DNA from 2 places in the Sporolactobacillus terrae genome. Region 2 is predicted to be linked to the other one. Evidence: predicted binding sites of a transcription regulator. Region 2 holds the regulator's gene; the other holds the start of a gene.
What was found. Region 2 encodes CtsR, which represses protease genes until heat stress. Its sites were predicted from a motif close to ATGGTCAATAAAGGTCAAACA; they were not measured.
Positions count from the first base shown of each region.

Region 1: a site for CtsR is predicted at 4,343-4,363, ahead of K7399_RS03325 (ATP-dependent Clp protease ATP-binding subunit). Genes of this name have one in related genera too.

Region 1 is NZ_CP082837.1:734,071-745,620, forward strand. Features, by position in the region: gene K7399_RS03310 (CDP-glycerol glycerophosphotransferase family protein) at 1-1,065, shown strand, start outside; gene K7399_RS16205 (CDP-glycerol glycerophosphotransferase family protein) at 1,190-3,433, shown strand; gene K7399_RS03320 (universal stress protein) at 3,768-4,211, shown strand; gene K7399_RS03325 (ATP-dependent Clp protease ATP-binding subunit) at 4,409-6,613, shown strand; T-box leader at 6,745-6,971, shown strand; gene tyrS (tyrosine--tRNA ligase) at 7,049-8,299, shown strand; gene K7399_RS03335 (YtxH domain-containing protein) at 8,447-8,677, shown strand; gene K7399_RS03340 (metallophosphoesterase family protein) at 8,780-9,475, opposite strand; gene ltaS (lipoteichoic acid synthase) at 9,629-11,550, opposite strand, start outside.
Region 2 is NZ_CP082837.1:2,880,767-2,892,316, reverse strand. Features, by position in the region: gene clpC (ATP-dependent protease ATP-binding subunit ClpC) at 1-1,195, opposite strand, end outside; gene K7399_RS13785 (CtsR family transcriptional regulator) at 1,549-2,007, opposite strand; tRNA gene K7399_RS13780 (tRNA-Ala) at 2,308-2,380, opposite strand; tRNA gene K7399_RS13775 (tRNA-Pro) at 2,463-2,536, opposite strand; tRNA gene K7399_RS13770 (tRNA-Arg) at 2,546-2,619, opposite strand; tRNA gene K7399_RS13765 (tRNA-Leu) at 2,632-2,720, opposite strand; tRNA gene K7399_RS13760 (tRNA-Gly) at 2,731-2,805, opposite strand; tRNA gene K7399_RS13755 (tRNA-Lys) at 2,821-2,895, opposite strand; tRNA gene K7399_RS13750 (tRNA-Thr) at 2,904-2,976, opposite strand; tRNA gene K7399_RS13745 (tRNA-Val) at 2,984-3,056, opposite strand; rRNA gene rrf (5S ribosomal RNA) at 3,062-3,178, opposite strand; rRNA gene K7399_RS13735 (23S ribosomal RNA) at 3,251-6,178, opposite strand; rRNA gene K7399_RS13730 (16S ribosomal RNA) at 6,453-8,003, opposite strand; gene lysS (lysine--tRNA ligase) at 8,785-10,275, opposite strand; gene dusB (tRNA dihydrouridine synthase DusB) at 10,444-11,436, opposite strand; gene K7399_RS13715 (helix-turn-helix domain-containing protein) at 11,456-11,550, opposite strand, start outside.

The DNA of each region.
Region 1 (11,550 bases), 1.2 Mb from region 2:
TTTGTCTGCTCCTATACAGATAATAGTCAATTTGTTTATGATGAGTTGACGAGAAGAGAAGAAAAAACAGAGGTGGTCTTTCTTTGCCGTGGAAAAGCCGCATGCGACCATTTTGCTGAAACAGGGGAAAGGGTCGTCCCGATTGAAACAATGCGCGTGGGTGCTATGGTACGCTCGGCATATCATTTGGCAACTGCAAAAGTCATTGTCATTGATAACTACTTCGGTTTTCTTGCCGCTGCGGCATTTAAAAAGACCGTCGTCTGCATCCAACTTTGGCACGCATGCGGGGCTTTTAAAACCTTTGGTCTGGAAGACCATTCTGTTGCATTGAGAACAGCGAGAGCTCGAAAGCGCTTTTTAAACGTATATCGGCATTTCGATAAGATTGTGGTTGGTTCCGATGCGATGCAAGAAATTTTCAAGCAATCATTCGGTTTAGACGAGTCCCATTTTATTCACTTGGGTATTCCACGGACCGATCTTTTTTTTGACTTAAACCGGGAAAAACAAGCTGAAAAATCTTTGCATTGGCTAAGCAGCGGAAAAAAACTTCTTTTATACGCACCAACATTTCGTGATCCTCCGATGCATCAACTCGCTTTAAATCTGGCGGTCATGAAAAAGGAGTTGGCAAGCGACTATGTGTTGATTCTGCGTCTGCATCCTTTGGAGCAAAAGGAAGTTGATCGCAATATTTTTCGTGATCCATTTATTATTGACGGATCGAAGTGGGAGGATGTTAATGAGTTGTTGCTTGTTACGGACCTGCTTATCACGGATTATTCATCAATCCCTTTTGAATTTGCGCTGTTAAAGCGCCCGATGATTTTTTTCCCTTATGATTTGCATCACTATGAAAAAAGCAGAGGATTGAGGGAAAACTATACAGAGATGGTTCCGGGACCAATCGCATCATCAACGCAAGAATTAGTTCAAATGATCAAGAAACAGCGCTTTGATGCACAAAAAACGGCACAATTCTCAGCATACTGGAATCAGTATTCAAAGGGGCAGTCAAGTAGGCTTGTCGTTGATTATCTTTTCGATTGTTTAAGCAAATAAACAACAGCATGCAAAAATGAAGCAAATAGGGATAGGGGAAACGGTTTATGGGTTCTTCCATGACTGGAGAGACATCGGAAGCAAAAGACTATAGATTCTACAACAACCAGGAGGAACAGGGGAAATGATCAGTGAGCAAGCTGAAAAACAAATTAAAAAGATGATGAAGCCGATGATTACGCATTTTGGTGCCAGTCCGAATGAGTGGACGCTCACGATTCGCTTCGACCCAATGGCTAATGAGAAGTACATAAAACGCATGGAGGTACGTCTCTGTGATCGTTTTGGCGATGAGTCCTTCAGCGCCCCTATTCGTTCTGTGGAAAGGGATGAAAATGATTATTGGTCTGCTCAAGCTGTTTTGGCATTGGAACCCATACAGCAATCGCTTTTCGAAAGGGACTATTGGGATTTCTTTATTCGAGTCTCTATCGATCAATCGCTCTTAGAGCAGGTATATGCTGAACTGGATGAAGTCGATGCTGATGCGGCAGCAAATGTTCATGAATCAGCTCCGGATGAGACGGTTGCATTAGACATTCGTTTACGGGCAGCAGGTCAAAGGCAATCTTTAGATGTTTTCAGCATTTATAATGAAGAGAACGATCAAATGCTGATTCCCTATTACACGAATCGTAAACGCCTGTCGCTACGTGTTGATGAGGTTCATGTCATGTCGCGTATCGATCGTGTTGCAATTAGTAGAAACTTCATGCTTACTTTGGAAGGACATGTTGTCTTTCCTTTTTCCGATGTGCTTTCACGGCCGGACATTCAAAAAAAAATATTGCTTGTTGATGCAGATGAAAAAATTATCGCTGAATGGCGTGCTGAAAATGTTGAACGTCCTGATTTGACTGAAGAGGCAAAATCACTTGGAAGAAATTATGATTGGGCCGGTTTTTCGATCGTCCTTGATCTAAAGCCGATTGCAACGCAATTTGCTGATGTGGAAGCACCGACTTCGCTTTACTTCCGCATGGAGCTTACGCATAAAAAAAACGGTATGCTGTTTACTGAACACCCGGTTCGTATTCTCGCGCGTCGCAAAGTAATTACCGGGCGGCATATTATAAAGTTGAATGGACTTAAAAAGAGTTTAATTGTGAAACGCAATCGTAATCACAGCCTTGTATTCCAAATTGCTCCTTACATGATACGTGATGCTGTGAAAAGAAAAGTACGTCGGAGCGTCGGCCGAATTCGAAAAAGCAAAGCGTTTATTGCTGTTTATCATCGACTGTTCCAAACGCTCTCTCACCTCCCCCAAAAAAAGAATCTGGTCATGTTCGAGAGTTTCTTCGGTCGACAATACAGCTGCAATCCGAGGGCTATTTATGAATACATGCGGGATCATTGTCCGGAATACCAGTTGGTCTGGATCGCAAACGCGAATTACATCGATCTGTTTGAACAGTATCAGCTTCCTTATGTTAAACGATTCTCGCTAAAATGGCTCATGCTTATGACGCGAGCAAATTATTGGGTAACCAATGTGCGTTTGCCTCTTTGGATGTCGAAACCAAAAGATACGATCTATCTGCAGACCTGGCATGGCACGCCGCTCAAACGACTGGCTTTGGATATGGAAGAAGTACATATGCCGGGGATAAATACAGAAAAGTACAAACGTGATTTTCTTGCAGAGACGGCCCGCTGGAATTATCTGATTTCCCCGAATGCCTATTCATCGGAAATCTTTGCTCGTGCATTCGGTTTTGAGAACGAAATGATTGAATCGGGTTATCCAAGAAATGATTTTCTCTATCAAAGTAACGATAAAGGGACTATCGATGCGATTAAGGATCGTATTGGTTTGCCAAAGGATAAAAAAGTTATTCTCTACGCGCCGACTTGGAGGGATAATCAATTTTACGGTAAAGGGCGTTATCGTTTTGAACTTGCTCTTGACTTGCAGCGTATGCGGGAGTCGCTTGGCGAAGACTATGTACTGATCATGCGCATGCATTATTTGATAGCCGATCATCTGGACTTGTCTGAATTCAAAGGCTTTGCTTATGATTTCTCGCATCACGAAGATATCCGCGAGCTCTATTTGATTTCGGATCTGCTCATTACCGATTATTCATCGGTATTCTTTGATTACGCAAATTTGAAACGGCCGATGCTCTTTTTCACTTACGATATTGAAGACTATCGCGATCATCTGCGTGGTTTCTATTTTGATTTTGAAAAGAAGGCGCCGGGACCTCTTGTGTTGACGACAGACGAATTGATTCAGGCCGTTAAGAAAATCGCTGAATCTGGATTTGCGGTATCGGACCATTTCGATGAATTTTATCAAAAGTTCTGTTTGTTGGAAAGTGGTCATTCCGCGGAAAAGGTTGTTAAACGTGTTTTTAAATGAATGCGGATTGGTAAGGAAATCGATCAAAAATGTGATTTGTTTATAAGGGTCTCGTACAACGACAGCATGCAGTTCTGAAGCAACTTTATCGTGCAGACTGTTTAGGTTGATGTAGGAACAAAGCATAAGTAAGTGTAGGGTGTTTCAACGTCCAAAACGGACGGTTGAAATGCCCTATTATCATTTATTCTGCTGCTCATTTTATCCGCTGTTTGATAATGTGAAAAAATTGTCATTATTGAAAGCTTTTTAATGGAAAATGCGCTTACATTTTTCGTGTTTGTGGTATATGATAAATAGAGAGAGATGATAAAGAAGCATGGGAAGGTTGGCGATGAGAATGTATAAGATTCTGGTTCCTGTTGATGGTTCGGATCCCGCAATGCGGGCAGTTGACGAAGCGTTGGCCATCGCTTCAGGAAAGAAAGAGGCCGAGATTACGCTGCTCTATGTGAGCCCGTCTCCAGTCTATTTTCCATTTTATTCGATGGTTGGTCCTTCGCTGGACGCAGATGTTAAAGAAGTGGAAGAACGTGAAGGCAATCAGATGCTTGATGATATTATCGCGAAAGCTGTTGCACCAAAATCAGTAACTTTACGCAAAAAGCACCTTTATGGAATTGCTGCACAGGAAATATGCGACTATGCGAGTGATACAAAGAAAAACATGATTGTAATGGGGCATCGAGGCATGGGTGCATTTGGACAGGTCATGCTTGGAAGTGTCAGCAATAAAGTGCTGCAATTGGCAAGCTGTCCGGTACTTATTGTGAAATAAACCATTTATTAGAAATGAATAGATGCATGAAAATCGTGATGAATGAAAACCTTTATGAAGCAAACACTTTATAAAGGTTTTTTTTACTTTATACTTGAAAGTCAAATAAGGTCAGACTATAATAGAGGCATAAGGTCAAATAAGGTCAAATCAAAAAAGTGTTTGGCCGCTAATCAAACTGAAGGAGGTTTGATCTCATGCTATGCGATGAATGCAAGTTAAACCAAGCAGTGATTGAAATGAATGTGATGATTAATGGCCAACAAAGACATCTCCATCTTTGTGAGGAGTGCTATGCGAAAATGAAAAATAATTTCGGTATGCCGTCATTTTTTCAAGGCGGAGCTTCCCCATTCGATGATTTGTTTCGCAGTTTAATTCAGCCGTCCATGGCGTCCGGTGAAAATAAAGCCCAAGAAAATGGAATGAATTTTGATGGATTGCACGGCAATAATCAACATCCAGGCGGCAGATCCGGCGGTCGTAACGGACTTCTTGATCAAATCGGTAGAAATTTGACGGAAGCGGCCCGACAAGGAAAGATTGATCCGGTTATTGGCCGAGAACGTGAAGTTCAACTCGTGATCGAAACGTTGAACCGAAGAAATAAAAACAATCCGGTATTGATTGGTGAACCTGGTGTCGGCAAAACGGCAATTGCTGAAGGACTCGCTTTGAAAATCGTCGAAGGAAAGGTTCCGGCAAAACTGGCTAATAAGGAAATTTACCTTATTGACGTGTCGTCCTTAGTGGCAGGGACAGGTATAAGAGGCCAATTTGAACAGCGGATGAAACAATTGATGGCAGAACTGGAAAAGCGAAAAAATTGTATTGTATTCATTGATGAAGTTCACCTTCTCGTCGGCACCGGTTCTGCTGAGGGAAGCTCAATGGATGCCGGGAATATTTTGAAACCGGCCCTTGCGCGTGGCGAACTGCAAATTATTGGTGCAACCACGTTAAATGAATACCGTAAAATTGAAAAAGACGCAGCACTTGAACGGCGTTTCCAACCGATCGTGGTTAATGAACCGACTCAGGAACAAGCCATTCAAATCCTGAAAGGTATTCAATCGAAATATGAGAACTATCATCATGTACACTATACCGATGATGCGATAAAGGCATGTGTCACATTATCTGCAAGATATATTCAAGATCGCTTCCTTCCGGATAAAGCAATTGATCTGATGGATGAGTCCGGATCGAAGGTCAACTTGAATCTGACGCCTGTAGACACTGAGAGTGTTAAGACGAAAATTGCTGAAATCGTCAAGGCAAAAGAGGATGCGACAAAGCAGGAACAATTCGAGACAGCTGCCCGCCTGCGTGACCAGGAGCATGCGTACAAAAAACAACTGGAACAATTAGAAAAGATCAAGGCCAACGGCGCAGAATTGCCGGTTACTGGTAACGGCTCAGTCGTTGATGTTGAATTAATTCAGCAGATTGTTGAACAACGCACTGGGATACCGGTGCGCAAATTGCAGGCTGATGAGCAAAACAAGATGCGTAACTTGGCGGAACAGCTGAATGCAAAAGTAATCGGTCAGAAAGAGGCCGTCGAGAAAGTCTCTCGGGCGATTCGCCGTAACCGGACCGGATTCCGCAAATCGACACGGCCAATCGGATCCTTCCTGTTCGTCGGACCAACGGGCGTCGGAAAAACCGAATTGGCGAAGACACTTGCTGAAGAAATGTTCGGTGAACGCGATGCGATGATCCGTATTGATATGAGCGAGTACATGGAGAAACATTCGGTATCGCGTTTGATCGGTGCACCTCCGGGCTATGTCGGCCATGACGAAGCAGGTCAACTCACCGAAAAAATTCGCCGCAAACCGTACAGCATTATTCTGCTCGATGAGATTGAAAAAGCGCATCCTGATGTGATGCACATCTTCCTACAGATCTTGGATGATGGTCGCTTAACCGACAGTCAAGGCAGAACAGTAAGTTTCAAAGATACGGTTATTATCATGACCAGCAATGCAGGAATTAAGAATAGATCCGCATCCGTTGGTTTCGGCGCATCGAGTGATCGTGAAGACTTGATTAAGCAGCTCGAAGATTATTTCCAACCGGAATTTTTAAACCGTCTGGATGGAATTATCAAATTCAACGCGCTGAAGAGAGATGATCTGCTCGAGATCGTTGATTTGATGCTGAGCGACATCCGCAAAGCCGCCTTAGAACAAGGCATCACACTTGAAGTTACTGACGCTGCTAAGAAGAAACTTGCAGATTTAGGCTTTAGTCCTGAATTTGGTGCACGACCTTTGCGCCGTGTCTTAGAGGAAAAGGTTGAGGATCAGATTTCCGACCTGCTTCTCGACCACGGTGAAGCAAAGAAAATGACGGTTGACGAAGTAGAAGGTAAGATTAACGTTACAGCTGAATGATAACGTTTGAACGGAAAATCGTGTGAACCAAGTGTCACACGATTTTCTTACATATCAGTGCATTGTTAGCCTCTTCTTTCATTTGTTTGACAGAAGTAGTGAAACGTGGCAAAATGAAATACACAATAGAGCAATAAACGATGAAGGGAATCAGTAACCGGTCGAAAGGACTTGTGCAGAGAGCAGGCGGTTGGTGCAAGCCTAGCAGTCCCCGACGGTGAATTACCTCCCAGAGTTTCTTCTGCGAACGATACGATCGAGTAGTGGAAGACGGCCACAACCGTTATGAGTCAATTAAGTGATTGTTTGATAGATGAACAGTCATCGAGGATGGTACCGTGCGATCAGCACTCCTTATTTTTAGGAGTGCTTTTTATTTTTCCTGTTTAAAACAGGGATTTCCAGTCAAACTATTGATGAAAGGGTGTTTCCTTTATGGATATCATTGATGATTTAAAATACAGGGGTTTGATCAACCAAGTTTCAGATGAAGAAGCACTGCGTGAAGCGCTGAAAAAGCCAATGACTTTTTACTGCGGGTTTGATCCGACCGCCAATAGTCTGCATGCAGGAAATTTGCTGGTTATTGTCATTATGATGCGTCTGCAGAAGGCGGGACATCATCCAATTGCACTGGTAGGCGGCGGAACGGGGATGATCGGCGACCCAAGCGGGCGTTCAACGGAGCGACAGCTAAATACAAAAGAGGTCGTGCAATCTTATGCAGACAGCCTAAAGAAACAGCTGGATCATTTTCTCCACTTTAATGAAGGTAACGCAACCTTCGCGAATAATGCCGAGTGGTTAAATGAGCTTTCAACCATTGAATTTCTACGTGATGTCGGCAAATATTTTACACTTAACTACATGCTCTCCAAAGACTCCGTGCAAACGAGACTTGAATCCGGCATTTCATTTACCGAGTTTTCCTACATGCTGCTTCAATCATTTGATTACCTGAATCTTTATGAGAAGAAGGGCTGTCGCATGCAGATCGGCGGCAGCGATCAGTGGGGAAATATTACCGCTGGATTGGAATTGATTCGCAAACGCGGACATGAGGAACATGCGTTTGCAATGACCTTCCCGCTGATTACAAAGAGCGACGGCACGAAATTTGGAAAGTCGATGGGTGGAGCGATTTGGCTTGATCCTGAACGAACAACGCCTTACGAATGGTATCAATTCTGGATTAACGCTTCGGACGATGATGTCGTTAACTTTTTAAAATACTTTACCTTCCTTACTAAGGATGAAATCGAAACCCTCGCAAAAGAAGTTGCAGAGCATCCAGAGGAACGTAAAGCGCAAAAGACACTTGCACGCGAAATGACGATCCTGGTTCATGGTGAAGAAGCATTGAAGCAAGCAGAGCATATTTCACAGGCTTTATTCAGCGGGAAGGTGGCACAGCTCAGCGGGGCGGAAATTAAGCAAGGATTTAAGGATGTACCAACGTATCAAGCACCGCGTAATGAGCCGGTCAAACTTCTCGACTTGCTGGTGGAAGCAGGGGTTACGTCATCAAAACGTCAGGCACGTGAGGATATTACAAACGGTGCGATTTATATCAACGGAGTACGTCGAACCGACCTGCAGGATGTCCTGACCGAAGAGGATCGAGTCGACAACACGTACATTATTGTTCGTCGCGGCAAGAAAAAATACACACTGATTCAATTTTAAATGCAAGCCTCGTGCATAAATTCTACACGAATCGCACAAAATTGTATCGAAAAAGGAGCGATAACCACTGCTGAGTGGTATACTTCTATTAGTTGAAACAATTTAAGAGATTTGAATCTATGTTCGGCGACAAGGAGGACGTTTTCAATGAGTAACAAAGAAAAATGTTCATGCAGCGGGGCAAGTATCAAGGAAATGTTGGTTGGCGGAATGATCGGCGGTGCAATCGGGGCATCGATTGCTTTGCTTTTTGCACCAAAATCAGGCGCGGAAGTCCGTAAAGATCTTTCCGTAAAAGAATGGGTTGACTGCAGTGTTGATAAAGTGAAACAGACGGCTTCCAATCTGTTGAATAAGGACAATGAACCGTACAGTTGAGTTCAAATCTTAGCCATTTAAAAAGCTCTTCGCACAGATGTAATCTGCGCGAAGAGCTTTTTATGTACAAGAAGATGCATTTGATTGGGTGCCCCATCCTAATTATCCGACATGCTCCGTTGTTTTCGCCGGAAGTGTCAGACAGTTGAGCTGTCCGCCGAAGACGCAACCACCATCAATACCGATAATATTATTCTTGCCAAAGTAAACATCATATGAATCATGTGATTCATGTAAATTCACGGTCGGAGTATGTCCAAAGATGATTGTTTTGTCACCATGGTAGCCTTTAAAGAAGAGTTCACGAATCCATAAAAACGTGTCCTCAGATGTTTCACTGATTGGTTTCTCGGGATCTACTCCTGCATGGACAAAGAAATAGTGCTCGGTCTCAGCGTATATATTCAACTGTTGAATCCAATCCAAGTCCGATTGAAGCTCATCCGGCAGCGTTAGCGTTCCTTCTTGAATGCCTCGGTAAACGCTACCGATCGTTATGCCGTAACTTGCCAACGTCTGAGCACCGCCGTTAACCGCCCAATGGGATACAGCCTGTAGATTTCTACCGATCAAGGCTTTTTCCATCATACTTTCATGATTGCCTTTTAGCGCAATTGCTCCTTGCTTTTCCAGCGCTCGAGCCTTTTTAATCACCGCTTTTGGATTCGTTCCACGGTCGACATAGTCGCCCAGCAAGAAGAGAAGATCCTCCTCCATTGAATAATCAACTTTCTCAAGCAGTGCGTTGAATGCATCGATTTGACCGTGCATATCGCTCATAACAAGCAAGCGTTTGATTGTCTGCAAACCGATAACCTCACTTTCTATAACTATCATAGACAAGTTTTAGTCTATTATGCAACTATTGATAGAATGCTGTTGCTTTTCGATTGTAACGGAAAACCCCCGAAGCTTGGCTTAAGCTTCGAGGGTTGGTCGTGATTTTTCGATTTATTTATCTTCAGAATCATTGTTCTTGGCATCAATACCTGCATCATTCGTATCCGGCTGGATTTTTTGATCCGTATTGTAATTGATCTTCGATACATCTGGAGCAACGAAGCCCTTCGGTGTATAGAAACGGAGAAGATCACCATAGATGACTTTGTCCGAATAATCCAGCATTTTTTTTGCTTGCGTCTCATAAGGCTTTCCAACCGAAGGGTCAACTTTTGTACCGGTTGCATTGTCGTAAACGCTGCCGCCGACGATTGAATACTTATTGGTGATTACATCACCATTTCGAAATGGAACGATCTGTTGATGCTGTTTGGAAAACAGGTCGGTGCCGAATTGAACGTAATTTTTTGTGTTAATACCAAGCAGACTCATTAATGTCGGTCGGACGTCGACATCGCCTCCGTAGGTAGCAACCGTTCCACCGGCAACTTTAGGAATATGAATAAAAAGCGGTACACGCTGAAGCTGGGCGTTATCAAAAGGCGTAATTTGCTCTTTATTCAATACTTTAGCCATCGCCTCATTGTGATTCTCGGACAGACCATAGTGATCGCCATACATAATAACAATTGATTTGTCAAACAACCCTGCTTCTTTTAAATCATTAAAGAATTGTTCGACCGCTTGATCCATATAGTTTGCCGATTGAAAATAGTTGTCAACAACTTTGTCACCGAAGTCCCCAGGTTTGAAGGTTGTATCTTCGGGATCCATACCAAACGGGAAATGATTCGATAACAAAATCAATTTACTGTAAAAAGGTTGTTTTAAGTTTTTCAAATACGGCATCGTTTCTTGAAGAAACGGCTTATCTTTCATACCGTAATTCTTGGTGTTTTCCGAACTCATGTCGTAATACTTTGAATCAAAGAATCGCTCGTATCCAAGTGCTTTATACATCTGGTCACGATTCCAGAATGATTTCACATTACCGTGAAACGCTGCGGTTTCATACCCGTGCTGATCCATTATTGCCGGAGCAGCCTGATATGCATTCGTTCCTTTCATTTGAAAGACAGGTCCCTGGGAAAGCGGAAATAGTGAATTTTCCATCATAAATTCAGCATCGGATGTTTTTCCTGAGCCGGTTTGGTGGAAGAAGTTTTTGAAATAGGTCGTATTGTCGGCACCTGTCGTTAGCTTGTTCAAGAAAGGCGTAACTTCTGTTCCATCAGGCATTTTGTAATTAATGATGAAGCTTTGCAGGGATTCAAGGGAGATGTATATGACATTCATTCCCTTGCCTTTTGCATAATAGTCTGGATTCGGTGCTGCAAAATTCGATTTTGCAAAGTTTTGAATATCATTCATATCGCTGCTGTCAGCCATTGCCCTCTGAGCGTTTGAACGTGCATTTTGAATCGTATCGTAAATGGCAAAATTGTAGGCACCCAGATATTTCACGATATAGTTTCGGTCAAACGTTCTGCTGAGCAGTTCAGGACGATCGGTTTCGGCAAGGCTTAGGTTAACAATGAAAATCATGATCGCAGATACGAACACGGTAAAAATAGCACGAACATGCCAGCGCTCCATACAAGGCCGTGCGACTTTTAAAACAACTAACAAGAGAAGTATTAATGTATCTGTAAAGAAAAAGAAATCAAACGGACTCATCAGTGAGAGAATACTGCCGCCAAGATCACCGGCATTCCCTGTAGACTGAGTCATCGTTGAAAAAGTGATGAAATCGTTAAAGAAACGGTAGTAAACCACATTGGCGAAGAGCCAAAATGAAAGAATGAAATTAATAAAAATGAGCAGCCACTGCTGCAGACGGCCTTTAAAAATAATGGCAATACCTAGAAAGAGCAATGCTGAACTTAGCGGATTAATAAAAAGCAGGAATTGCTGCATCTTATCGGTTACGCCAAGGCTGAACTGAGTCAAATAGACAAAATAGGTTTTCAGCC
Region 2 (11,550 bases):
CATCAATCAAATCAATCGCTTTATCCGGCAAGAAACGATCCGAGATGTAGCGGTCGGACAAGCGAACCGCCTCTTTGATCGCTTCATCTGTAATCTTTACGCGGTGATGTGCTTCATAGCGATCGCGCAGCCCTTTCAAAATCTGAATGGATTGGTCCTTTGTCGGTTCCTTGACCTTGATCGGCTGGAAACGTCTTTCCAAAGCCGCGTCTTTTTCGATGTACTTTCGGTATTCATCAAGTGTCGTGGCACCGATGCACTGCAGCTCGCCGCGAGAGAGTGACGGTTTCAAAATGTTCGAAGCATCGATCGCTCCTTCCGCACCGCCTGCGCCGATCAGCGTATGCAGTTCATCAATAAACAGAATGACATTGCCGGCTTGACGAATTTCGTCCATTACCTTTTTTAAGCGGTCTTCAAACTCGCCGCGATATTTTGTTCCGGCGACAACTGTTCCCATATCTAAAGTCATGACCCTTTTTTCCCTTAGGATTTCCGGGACTTCATTGTTTACAATTTCTTGTGCCAGCCCTTCAGCTACTGCTGTTTTACCAACACCAGGTTCACCAATCAGAACAGGGTTGTTCTTCGTACGGCGGCTGAGGACTTCAATCACACGCTCAATTTCTTTGCTTCGTCCGATAACCGGATCAAGAGAGCCGTCACTGGCCATTGCGGTCAAGTCACGTGCCAAACTGTCCAGCGTCGGCGTGCTCGCATGCGAGGCATTTCGTCCCTGGGCACTGCCTGAGTTCGCTTCATGGCTGCCGAGAAGCTGCAGAACTTGTTGGCGTGCTTTATTTAAACTGACCCCAAGATTATTCAAGACTCGGGCAGCAACTCCCTCGCCCTCGCGGATCAGCCCGAGCAGAATATGCTCCGTTCCCACGTATGAATGCCCGATTTTTCTTGCCTCATCCATCGAAAGTTCAATAACGCGCTTTGCACGCGGTGTGTAGTGCGGGGTCTGTACCTCATCCGTGCCTCTGCCGATTAATGCTTCGACTTCCTTCTGGATTTTTTCAGGATCCAGATTCAAAGCAAGCAGCGCTTTGGCAGCGATACCGTCGCCCTCACGTACGAGGCCGAGCAGAATATGTTCTGTTCCAATATTATTATGCCCAAGACGCATCGCCTCTTCCTGTGAAAGCGCGAGTACTTTTTGAGCGCGTTCTGTAAATCGTCCAAACATCATAACGGTGGCCTCCTTTAGTTGCTGTTTCTTGTCACTGGCCTTAGTCAATCAATACGGTTTCAAAAAACCTTTACCTGTACACTATTCATTAAAAGGTCATTTTGATCTTTCTCCACCTGTTTTTTCGGAATGAAACAGCTAATGAACACTCACAAGACGCCGGTATCTAATACTATTCGGCAGCAGGACTACCAAATCCTCTTTGCACTGAAAAAAGATGCCAACGCTGAGCAATGGACAGCTCACTGTGCGGGTCTGCTGCTCATTCCTAATTTAGTATATTATTATAGCCAAACAAAAAGGTATTTACCAAGATGAGGCCTCCAAGTATTCTGCAACGCTGAGACAGAAGCTCATCTGCTGTATGTGAGTGAGCGAAGCATTGCCTTCATAAGATTCGCTCGCAGCTCATCCCTTAGAGGGATATCTATGTTAATCGCTGTATGATTCATAACCGTCATCATCAATCGTGCTTCGCGGTCGCTGAGCACATCTTCCTCAAGCAGATGCATGACAATCGATTCCGCCATACTTTGTGTTAACCGATAGCCGATGAGGCCAATCATTTCATCAATCAGTTCTGCGTCGGTAACCGGGCGCACCTTGACGACTTGAATATAGCCACCGCCGCCGCGCTTGCTTTCGACAACATAACCGCGCTCAATGGAAAAACGCGTCTTCAAAACATAGTTGATCTGTGAAGGGACACATTGAAACTTTTCCGCCAATTCACTTCGCTTCAACTTGATGATATCATTCGAATCGAGAATTTCTTTAATATACTTCTCAATAATATCAGAGATATTTCTCACCGTAGCACCCTCCCTGACTTTGACTAACTTTGACTATAACTTTATTATGTATGATTTTCAGGAAATAATCAACTGAACAAGCGATTTATTACGTCTAAACACCACAGTTTTGAAAAATACTCAACCACTCATCAGATGCTTATTTTCTCATCGTAAAAACCCATTTACAGGTACAAGCAGATCGATAAAGCAAAATCATAAACTTTCTTTTTATCTGTAAAAAAGCAGCGTTCCTCAGTAAAAAACAGGAACGCTGCTTCAGCTGTTTCAATCAGCCGATTGGCTAACAATTAATTTAAGTGGAGCCTAGGGGGATCGAACCCCTGACCTCCTGCGTGCAAAGCAGGCGCTCTCCCAGCTGAGCTAAGGCCCCATTTATGAAATACACAATAAATTGAGTCGTTACCGACCTACAAAAATAATGAGAATAACCTGTCCATTATTTTTGCAAAAAATCGGGAAGACAGGATTTGAACCTGCGACCCCCACGTCCCGAACGTGGTGCTCTACCAAGCTGAGCCACTTCCCGATAAATCAATGCGCCCTAGAGAAGTCGAATCCCTAACCTTCTGATCCGTAGTCAGACGCTCTATCCAATTGAGCTAAGGGCGCAAATAACTGAAATGGTGCCGAGAGCCGGACTCGAACCGGCACGGTAGTCACCTACCGCAGGATTTTAAGTCCTGTGCGTCTGCCAATTTCGCCATCCCGGCATAGATAAAATGGAGCGGAAGACGGGATTCAAACCCGCGACCCCCACCATGGCAAGGTGATGTTCTATCACTGAACTACTTCCGCATAATAATAAACAGATGGTGAGCCACGAAGGATTTGAACCTTCGACCCTCTGATTAAAAGTCAGATGCTCTACCCCTGAGCTAGTGGCTCATTCACAGTGCCGGTCAGAGGACTTGAACCCCCAACCTACTGATTACGATTCAGTTGCTCTACCAATTGAGCTAGACCGGCATAAAAATGGAGGATATAGGGCTCGAACCTATGACCCTCTGCTTGTAAGGCAGATGCTCTCCCAGCTGAGCTAATCCTCCGCAATGCCTGGCAGTGACCTACTCTCACAGGGGGACAGCCCCCAATTACCATCGGCACAGAAGAGCTTAACGACCGTGTTCGGGATGGGAACGGGTGTGACCTCTTCGCTATAACCGCCAGACTTAAACCGGCTCTCACGAGCCTTCAAAACCGGTAACGAAAACTTCAAAGTCATTCATCCAATTGTTTGTTTTGGGTTAAGTCCTCGACCGATTAGTATCTGTCCGCTTCACACGTCACCGTGCTTCCACTCCAGACCTATCAACCTCATCATCTCTAAGGGGTCTTACTGATTAAAATCATGGGAAATCTCATCTTGAAGGGGGCTTCATGCTTAGATGCTTTCAGCACTTATCCCGTCCACACATAGCTACCCAGCGTATGCTCCTGGCGGAACAACTGGTACACCAGCGGTGTGTCCATCCCGGTCCTCTCGTACTAAGGACAGCTCTTCTCAAATTTCCTACGCCCGCGACGGATAGGGACCGAACTGTCTCACGACGTTCTGAACCCAGCTCGCGTACCGCTTTAATGGGCGAACAGCCCAACCCTTGGGACCTACTTCAGCCCCAGGATGCGATGAGCCGACATCGAGGTGCCAAACCTCCCCGTCGATGTGAACTCTTGGGGGAGATAAGCCTGTTATCCCCAGGGTAGCTTTTATCCGTTGAGCGATGGCCCTTCCATGCGGTGCCACCGGATCACTAAGCCCGACTTTCGTCCCTGCTCGACTTGTAGGTCTCGCAGTCAAGCTCCCTTGTGCCTTTACACTCTGCGAATGATTTCCAACCATTCTGAGGGAACCTTTGGGCGCCTCCGTTACCTTTTAGGAGGCGACCGCCCCAGTCAAACTGCCCGCCTGACACTGTCTCCGAACCGGATCACGGTTCAGGGTTAGAATGTCGATATCGTCAGGGCAGTATCCCACCGATGCCTCCACCGAACCTAGCGGTCCGGCTTCCAAGGCTCCTGCCTATCCTGTACAAACGATACCCACATCCAATATCAAGCTGCAGTAAAGCTCCATGGGGTCTTTCCGTCCTGTCGCGGGTAACCTGCATCTTCACAGGTACTATAATTTCACCGGGTCTCTCGTTGAGACAGTATCCAAATCGTTACACCTTTCGTGCGGGTCGGAACTTACCCGACAAGGAATTTCGCTACCTTAGGACCGTTATAGTTACGGCCGCCGTTTACTGGGGCTTCAATTCAAAGCTTCTCCCCGAAGGGATAACCTCTCCTTTTAACCTTCCAGCACCGGGCAGGTGTCAGCCCCTATACATCACCTTACGGTTTAGCAGAAACCTGTGTTTTTGGTAAACAGTCGCTTGGATCTTTTCACTGCGGCTCTCCGGACCCGAAGGTCCTTCGAGCACCCCTTCTCCCTAAGTTACGGGGTGATTTTGCCGAGTTCCTTAACGAGAGTTCTCCCGAGCGTCTTAGAATTCTCTTCTTGCCCACCTGTGTCGGTTTGGGTACGGGCACCGTTTCACTCGCTAGAGGCTTTTCTTGGCAGTGTAGGATCAGGCGCTTCGGTACTTAAGTTCCCTCCTCATCACCGCTTGGCCACAAGCAGCGGGATTTGCCTCGCTGCAAGCCTCACGGCTTGAACGCACGCTTCCATCCGTGCGCTCGCCTTACCTTCCTGCGTCCCCCCATCACTCAAACGTGAAACGCTGGTACAGGAATATCAACCTGTTGTCCATCGCCTACGCCTTTCGGCCTCGGCTTAGGCCCCGACTAACCCTGAGCGGACGAACCTTCCTCAGGAACCCTTAGGCTTTCGACGGAGAAGATTCTCACTTCTCTTTTCGTTACTCATACCGGCATTCTCACTTCCAAACGCTCCAACATGCCTCACGGCACATCTTCAATGCCCTTGGAACGCTCCCCTACCATGACCTGACGGTCATCCGCGACTTCGGTGCTGTGCTTAGCCCCGTTACATTTTCGGCGCGACGCCACTCGACCAGTGAGCTATTACGCACTCTTTAAATGGTGGCTGCTTCTGAGCCAACATCCTGGTTGTCTGGGCAACGTCACATCCTTTCCCACTTAGCACAAACTTAGGGACCTTAGTCGGCGGTCTGGGCTGTTTCCCTTTCGACGACGGATCTTATCACTCGCCGTCTGACTCCCGGACGTAAGGGCTTGGCATTCGGAGTTTGACTGAACTCGGTAATCCTGTGGGGACCCCTTATTCAATCAGTGCTCTACCTCCAAGTCTCACTCATCCGAGGCTAGCCCTAAAGCTATTTCGGGGAGAACCAGCTATCTCCGTGTTCGATTGGCATTTCACCCCTACCCACACCTCATCCCCGCATTTTTCAACATGCGTGGGTTCGGGCCTCCATTCAGTGTTACCTGAACTTCACCCTGGACATGGGTAGATCACACGGTTTCGGGTCGACAACCCTAAACTCATTCGCCCTATTCAGACTCGCTTTCGCTGCGGCTCCGCCTCTTCAGCTTAACCTTGCTTAGAATCGTCACTCGCCGGTCCATTCTACAAAAGGTACGCTGTCACCCCCGAAGGGGGCTCCAACTACTTGTAAGCACACGGTTTCAGGATCTCTTTCACTCCCCTTCCGGGGTGCTTTTCACCTTTCCCTCACGGTACTGGTTCACTATCGGTCACTGGGGAGTATTTAGCCTTGGGAGACGGTCCTCCCGGATTCCGACGGGGTTTCTCGTGTCCCGCCGTACTCAGGATCCACTCCGGAGTGTACGTTCCGTCGGCTACAGGGCGTTTGCCTTCTCTGGCCGACCCTTCCAGGTCGTTCGCCTGAAACGTACATTTGTAACTCCATGCGGAGTGTCCTACAACCCCAAAGGGCAAGCCCTTTGGTTTGGGCTGTTTCCCTTTCGCTCGCCACTACTCAGGAAATCGCATTTGCTTTCTCTTCCTCCGGGTACTGAGATGTTTCAGTTCCCCGGGTCTGCCTTACTCTGCCTATGGATTCAGCAGAGCATGCTATCCGTTCAGGATAGCGGGTTCCCCCATTCGGAAATCTTCGGATCAAAGCTTACTTACAGCTCCCCGAAGCGTATCGGCGTTCGTTCCGTCCTTCATCGGCTCCCAGTGCCAAGGCATCCACCGTGCGCTCTTTATAACTTAACCACTTGACGGAATGATGAGCGGTGAATCTCTTTGTCGGCTTGTGTCCGATTCTCGGGCACGATACCTCCTCGATCTTCTTGCTTTTCATTCGTCACACTTGTGATGAACCAATCACGAATAATCGATTCATCACGTTGGATGTTTCTTGACTTTGTTGCTTGTTTTCGTTATCCAGTTTTCAAGGTTCATGGCTGCCTTTCGGCTCGCCGGTGAAGGAATGCTTCCTTCAAAACCAAACAAAAGACCAAGCGTTCGCTATTGATCGTTTCCTTAGAAAGGAGGTGATCCAGCCGCACCTTCCGATACGGCTACCTTGTTACGACTTCACCCCAATCATTTGTCCCACCTTCGGCGGCTGGGTCCATAAAGGTTCCCACACCGACTTCGGGTGTTACAAACTCTCGTGGTGTGACGGGCGGTGTGTACAAGGCCCGGGAACGGATTCACCGCGGCATGCTGATCCGCGATTACTAGCAATTCCGGCTTCATGCAGGCGAGTTGCAGCCTGCAATCCGAACTGGGGGCGGCTTTATGGGATTCGCTTGACCTTGCGGTTTCGCTGCCCTTTGTACCGCCCATTGTAGCACGTGTGTAGCCCAGATCATAAGGGGCATGATGATTTGACGTCATCCCCACCTTCCTCCGGTTTGTCACCGGCAGTCACCTTAGAGTGCCCAACTTAATGCTGGCAACTAAGATCAAGGGTTGCGCTCGTTGCGGGACTTAACCCAACATCTCACGACACGAGCTGACGACAACCATGCACCACCTGTCACTCTGTCCCCCGAAGGGGAACGGCCTATCTCTAGACTTGTCAGAGGATGTCAAGACCTGGTAAGGTTCTTCGCGTTGCTTCGAATTAAACCACATGCTCCACTGCTTGTGCGGGCCCCCGTCAATTCCTTTGAGTTTCAACCTTGCGGTCGTACTCCCCAGGCGGAATGCTTAATGTGTTAACTTCAGCACTAAGGGGTTGGACCCCCCTAACACCTAGCATTCATCGTTTACGGCATGGACTACCAGGGTATCTAATCCTGTTTGCTCCCCATGCTTTCGCACCTCAGCGTCAGTAACAGACCAGAGAGCCGCCTTCGCCACTGGTATTCCTCCACATCTCTACGCATTTCACCGCTACACGTGGAATTCTACTCTCCTCTTCTGCACTCAAGCTCCCCAGTTTCCAATGACCTTTTGCGGTTGAGCCGCAAGATTTCACATCAGACTTAAGAAGCCGCCTGCGCGCGCTTTACGCCCAATAATTCCGGACAACGCTTGCCACCTACGTATTACCGCGGCTGCTGGCACGTAGTTAGCCGTGGCTTTCTGGCCGGATACCGTCACAGCACCAGCATTTCCTCTGGCACTCGTTCTTCTCCGGCAACAGAGCTTTACGATCCGAAAACCTTCTTCGCTCACGCGGCGTTGCTCCATCAGACTTTCGTCCATTGTGGAAGATTCCCTACTGCTGCCTCCCGTAGGAGTTTGGGCCGTGTCTCAGTCCCAATGTGGCCGATCACCCTCTCAGGTCGGCTATGCATCGCAGTCTTGGTGGGCCGTTACCCCGCCAACTAACTAATGCACCGCGGGCCCATCTGTAAGTGATGGCCGAAACCATCTTTCAACCTCGCACCATGCGGTGCGAGGGATTATCCGGTATTAGCTCCGGTTTCCCGAAGTTATCCCCGTCTTACAGGCAGGTTGCCCACGTGTTACTCACCCATCCGCCGCTCACGTCCAGGAGCAAGCTCCCTTCTGTGCGCTCGACTTGCATGTATTAGGCACGCCGCCAGCGTTCGTCCTGAGCCAGGATCAAACTCTCCAAAAAGTTTATTGTTTACTTACCATTGTACTTCTTGTCGTACTCCCAAGGAAAGGAACTTCTGCTAAGGGCGTGCACGTCCTGTGCACAACGCAGAAGTCACCACATCCTGTGGAAGCTATGATCCATAGCAAATTGAATTGATTATGGGGTTTAAAAACCCTTTATTCACGCTTGGCTTTTGTTTAGTTTTCAAGGAACATTCTCCATCGCTCTTGAAGCGACTTGAACATCTTATCAAGAATAAGCAATCATGTCAACCCTTAATTACTTTTTTCTTTCAAAGGCTTGTCAGCCTCAAAACGATCTCTTCAATTATACATATGCTCGCTTAAGTTGTCAATATTAATTGACAGCTCTTGTTCAGCAACATGAAAATATATTACCAGCATATAATGTCTTTGTCAACGGAAAACAAGAACTTTTTTACATCCATTGCTGTTTTTTACAAAATGTCTCGAACACCCTTTTAGCCTCACTTCATTCAGATCTATGCGGCATCTACGCTTAATGCCGGCTCTAAGCATGTTTAGGTAACCCCCATAGATGGAAAAAAGCAAAAGAGCAGACCCTACGCAAACAAAGGCTGACGACAAGCGCTGTAAACACCCGCGAGTGCGGTTTAAGCGACATTGGCATACAATAATAGAGACCGTTCCAAAAGGTCCTTGTTATGCGGCGCGGCAACCACCAGAGGACATCTCAACATCATAGATTTTTGAGATGTCCTTATACAGAAAATCGTCCACTCTTGCTCAAGAGCGGACGATTTATAAATCAAAATTCATTAATCTTTTTTTCTCATTTGCGGGAACAGCAGCACATCGCGAATCGACGCTGAATTGGTAAGAAGCATAATCAAACGGTCGATTCCGATTCCAAGTCCCCCAGTAGGCGGCATGCCATATTCCATTGCTTCCAGGAAGTCTTCATCGATCACTTGCGCTTCGTCGTTGCCCGCTTCACGTTCACGCATCTGATCTTCAAAGCGTTGGCGCTGATCGATCGGATCATTCAATTCGCTAAACGCATTGCCGTGCTCGCGGCCGACGATGAACAATTCGAAACGATCACTGAAACGCGGATCTTTTGGGTCTTTCTTCGCAAGCGGAGAAATCACAACCGGGTGTCCATAAATAAAGGTTGGCTGGATGAGCGTTTCTTCGACCTTTTGCTCAAAGAATTCATTAACTACATGCCCATAAGTCATATCTTCTTTTACAGATACACCGTTTTCGGCAGCCAATTTTCGCGCGTCCTCATCACTCATCTGCGGCCACAGGTCAACACCGGTTTGTTCCTTAATCGCGTCAACCATATGCACGCGGCGCCAGTGCGGCTTCAAATCAACCTTCGCATCGCCATAAGTAATTTCGGTTGTTCCGAGTACCTTCTGCGCGACGGAAGAAATGAGCTTTTCGGTGAGTTCCATTACATCACGCAAATCTTGATAGGCGGTATAGAGTTCCATCATCGTAAACTCAGGATTGTGCTTCGTTGATACACCTTCGTTGCGATACACACGGCCAATTTCGTAAACCTTCTCAAAGCCGCCGATGATCAGACGCTTAAGATGTAACTCGATCGCGATGCGCATATACAGGTCCATATCCAAGGCATTATGGTGTGTAATAAACGGACGCGCCGCCGCACCGCCCGGAATGGAATGCATCGTCGGCGTTTCAACTTCCAGATAGCCTTGTCCATCCAATTCGTCGCGCATCGCTTTAATAATTTTACTTCTTAGGATAAATGTTTCTCGAACTTCAGGGTTCACGATCAGATCCAAGTAACGCTGACGATAGCGCTGCTCTACATCTTTAAGCCCGTGGAACTTGTCCGGGAGTGGTCGCATCGCTTTGGAGAGAATCTCAAACTTGTTGACCTTTATCGAAAGCTCGCCAACATGGGTTTTAAATACTATTCCCTCAACGCCGACAAAATCACCGATATCAATATGTTTGAAAATCTCGTACTGTTCCTCTCCGACTGCATCCTTGCGAATATACAGCTGGATACGGCCGCTGAAGTCTTGAATATCGGCAAATCCCGCTTTTCCCTTGCGTCTTTTCGCCATTAAACGGCCGGCCATAACAACAGCAACCGGATTCGCTTCTAACTCTTCGGTTGTATGATTTGCGTAACGTGAACGAATGTCTCCTGTATCATGGGTGCGGTCATAGTGACCACCGAATGGATCAATTCCTTGTTCAAATAAAACCTTCAGCTTCTCGCGACGGGCTTGAAGCTGATCGGTCAGATCTACTCCTTGACTCATTAATTGTTCTACCTCCAGTCGTATCCTGCGGGCGCTAAAACGCGCCGATGCAGGATCGAGCGCTTCTCAGTTACCGACACATCTACATCATAAAGAAAACTGCCAGTTAAGCTACCGGCAGTTCTATATCTAACCGAATTATAGAGAATAAAAAAAACACTGTCAACCTCAGACCGTGGGTGCCGCTTCAGGTTGAAGGGTTTCACGAAAGTCAATCAACACCTGTCGAAGCTCTTCTCCCGTTTCACACTGATTGATTCGCTTACGCACTTCATTGCCGCCGCTTAGGCCCTTCATGTACCAGGCGGCATGCTTGCGCATTTCCATCGATGCAATATGCTCGCCCTTCAATTTGCTCAGCTGATCGAAATGAATCCGGCAAACATCGACTTTCTCTTTGGCTGTCGGTTCCGGCGGCAGTACACCACTCTCAAGGTATTTAACCGTCCGGTACAGCATCCACGGATTCCCAAGTGCGCCGCGTCCGATCATAACGCCGTCCACACCGGTTTCATCAAGCATTCGTTTCGCATCCACCGGGGTACGGACATCCCCGTTTCCAATCACCGGGATACCGACGGATTCCTTGACTTGGCGGATAATATCCCAGTCTGCAACGCCTTCGTACATCTGTACGCGTGTACGTCCATGTACCGCAACCGCCTGTCCGCCGGCACGCTCAACCGCCTGTGCGTTGCGTACCGCATAAATATGGTCATCATCCCAGCCTTTGCGCATTTTTACCGTAACGGGTTTATCAACCGCATCGACGACGGCAGCAACCATCTCATAAATTTTATCAGGATCAAGCAGCCATCGTGATCCGGCATCACACTTCGTGACTTTCGGTACCGGGCAACCCATATTTATGTCAATGATATCTGCATTTGTATTTTTATCCACATATTTCGCTGCCTGAACGAGCGTTTCTCGTGAACCACCGAAAATTTGCAAGCTCAGTGGTCTTTCCCGTTCATCAACATACAGCATATCCAAGGTCCGTTGATTGTGATGAATAATGCCGCGGTCGGCGACCATTTCTGCGCATACGAGTCCGGCGCCGAAACGCTTAGCAATCAGGCGAAATGCTGTATTGCATACGCCGGCCATTGGCGCAAGGATGACTTGATTTTTCATCTCAATCGGACCAATCTTTAACAACCGAATCATCCTTTCTTTTCTAGAGCTCCTTCATCTCCTGAAGAGATACGCCTAGTTTATCACAAATTTTAACCAGAAGGTCTGCATCCGGATTACGGCTTTCTCTTTCAATTT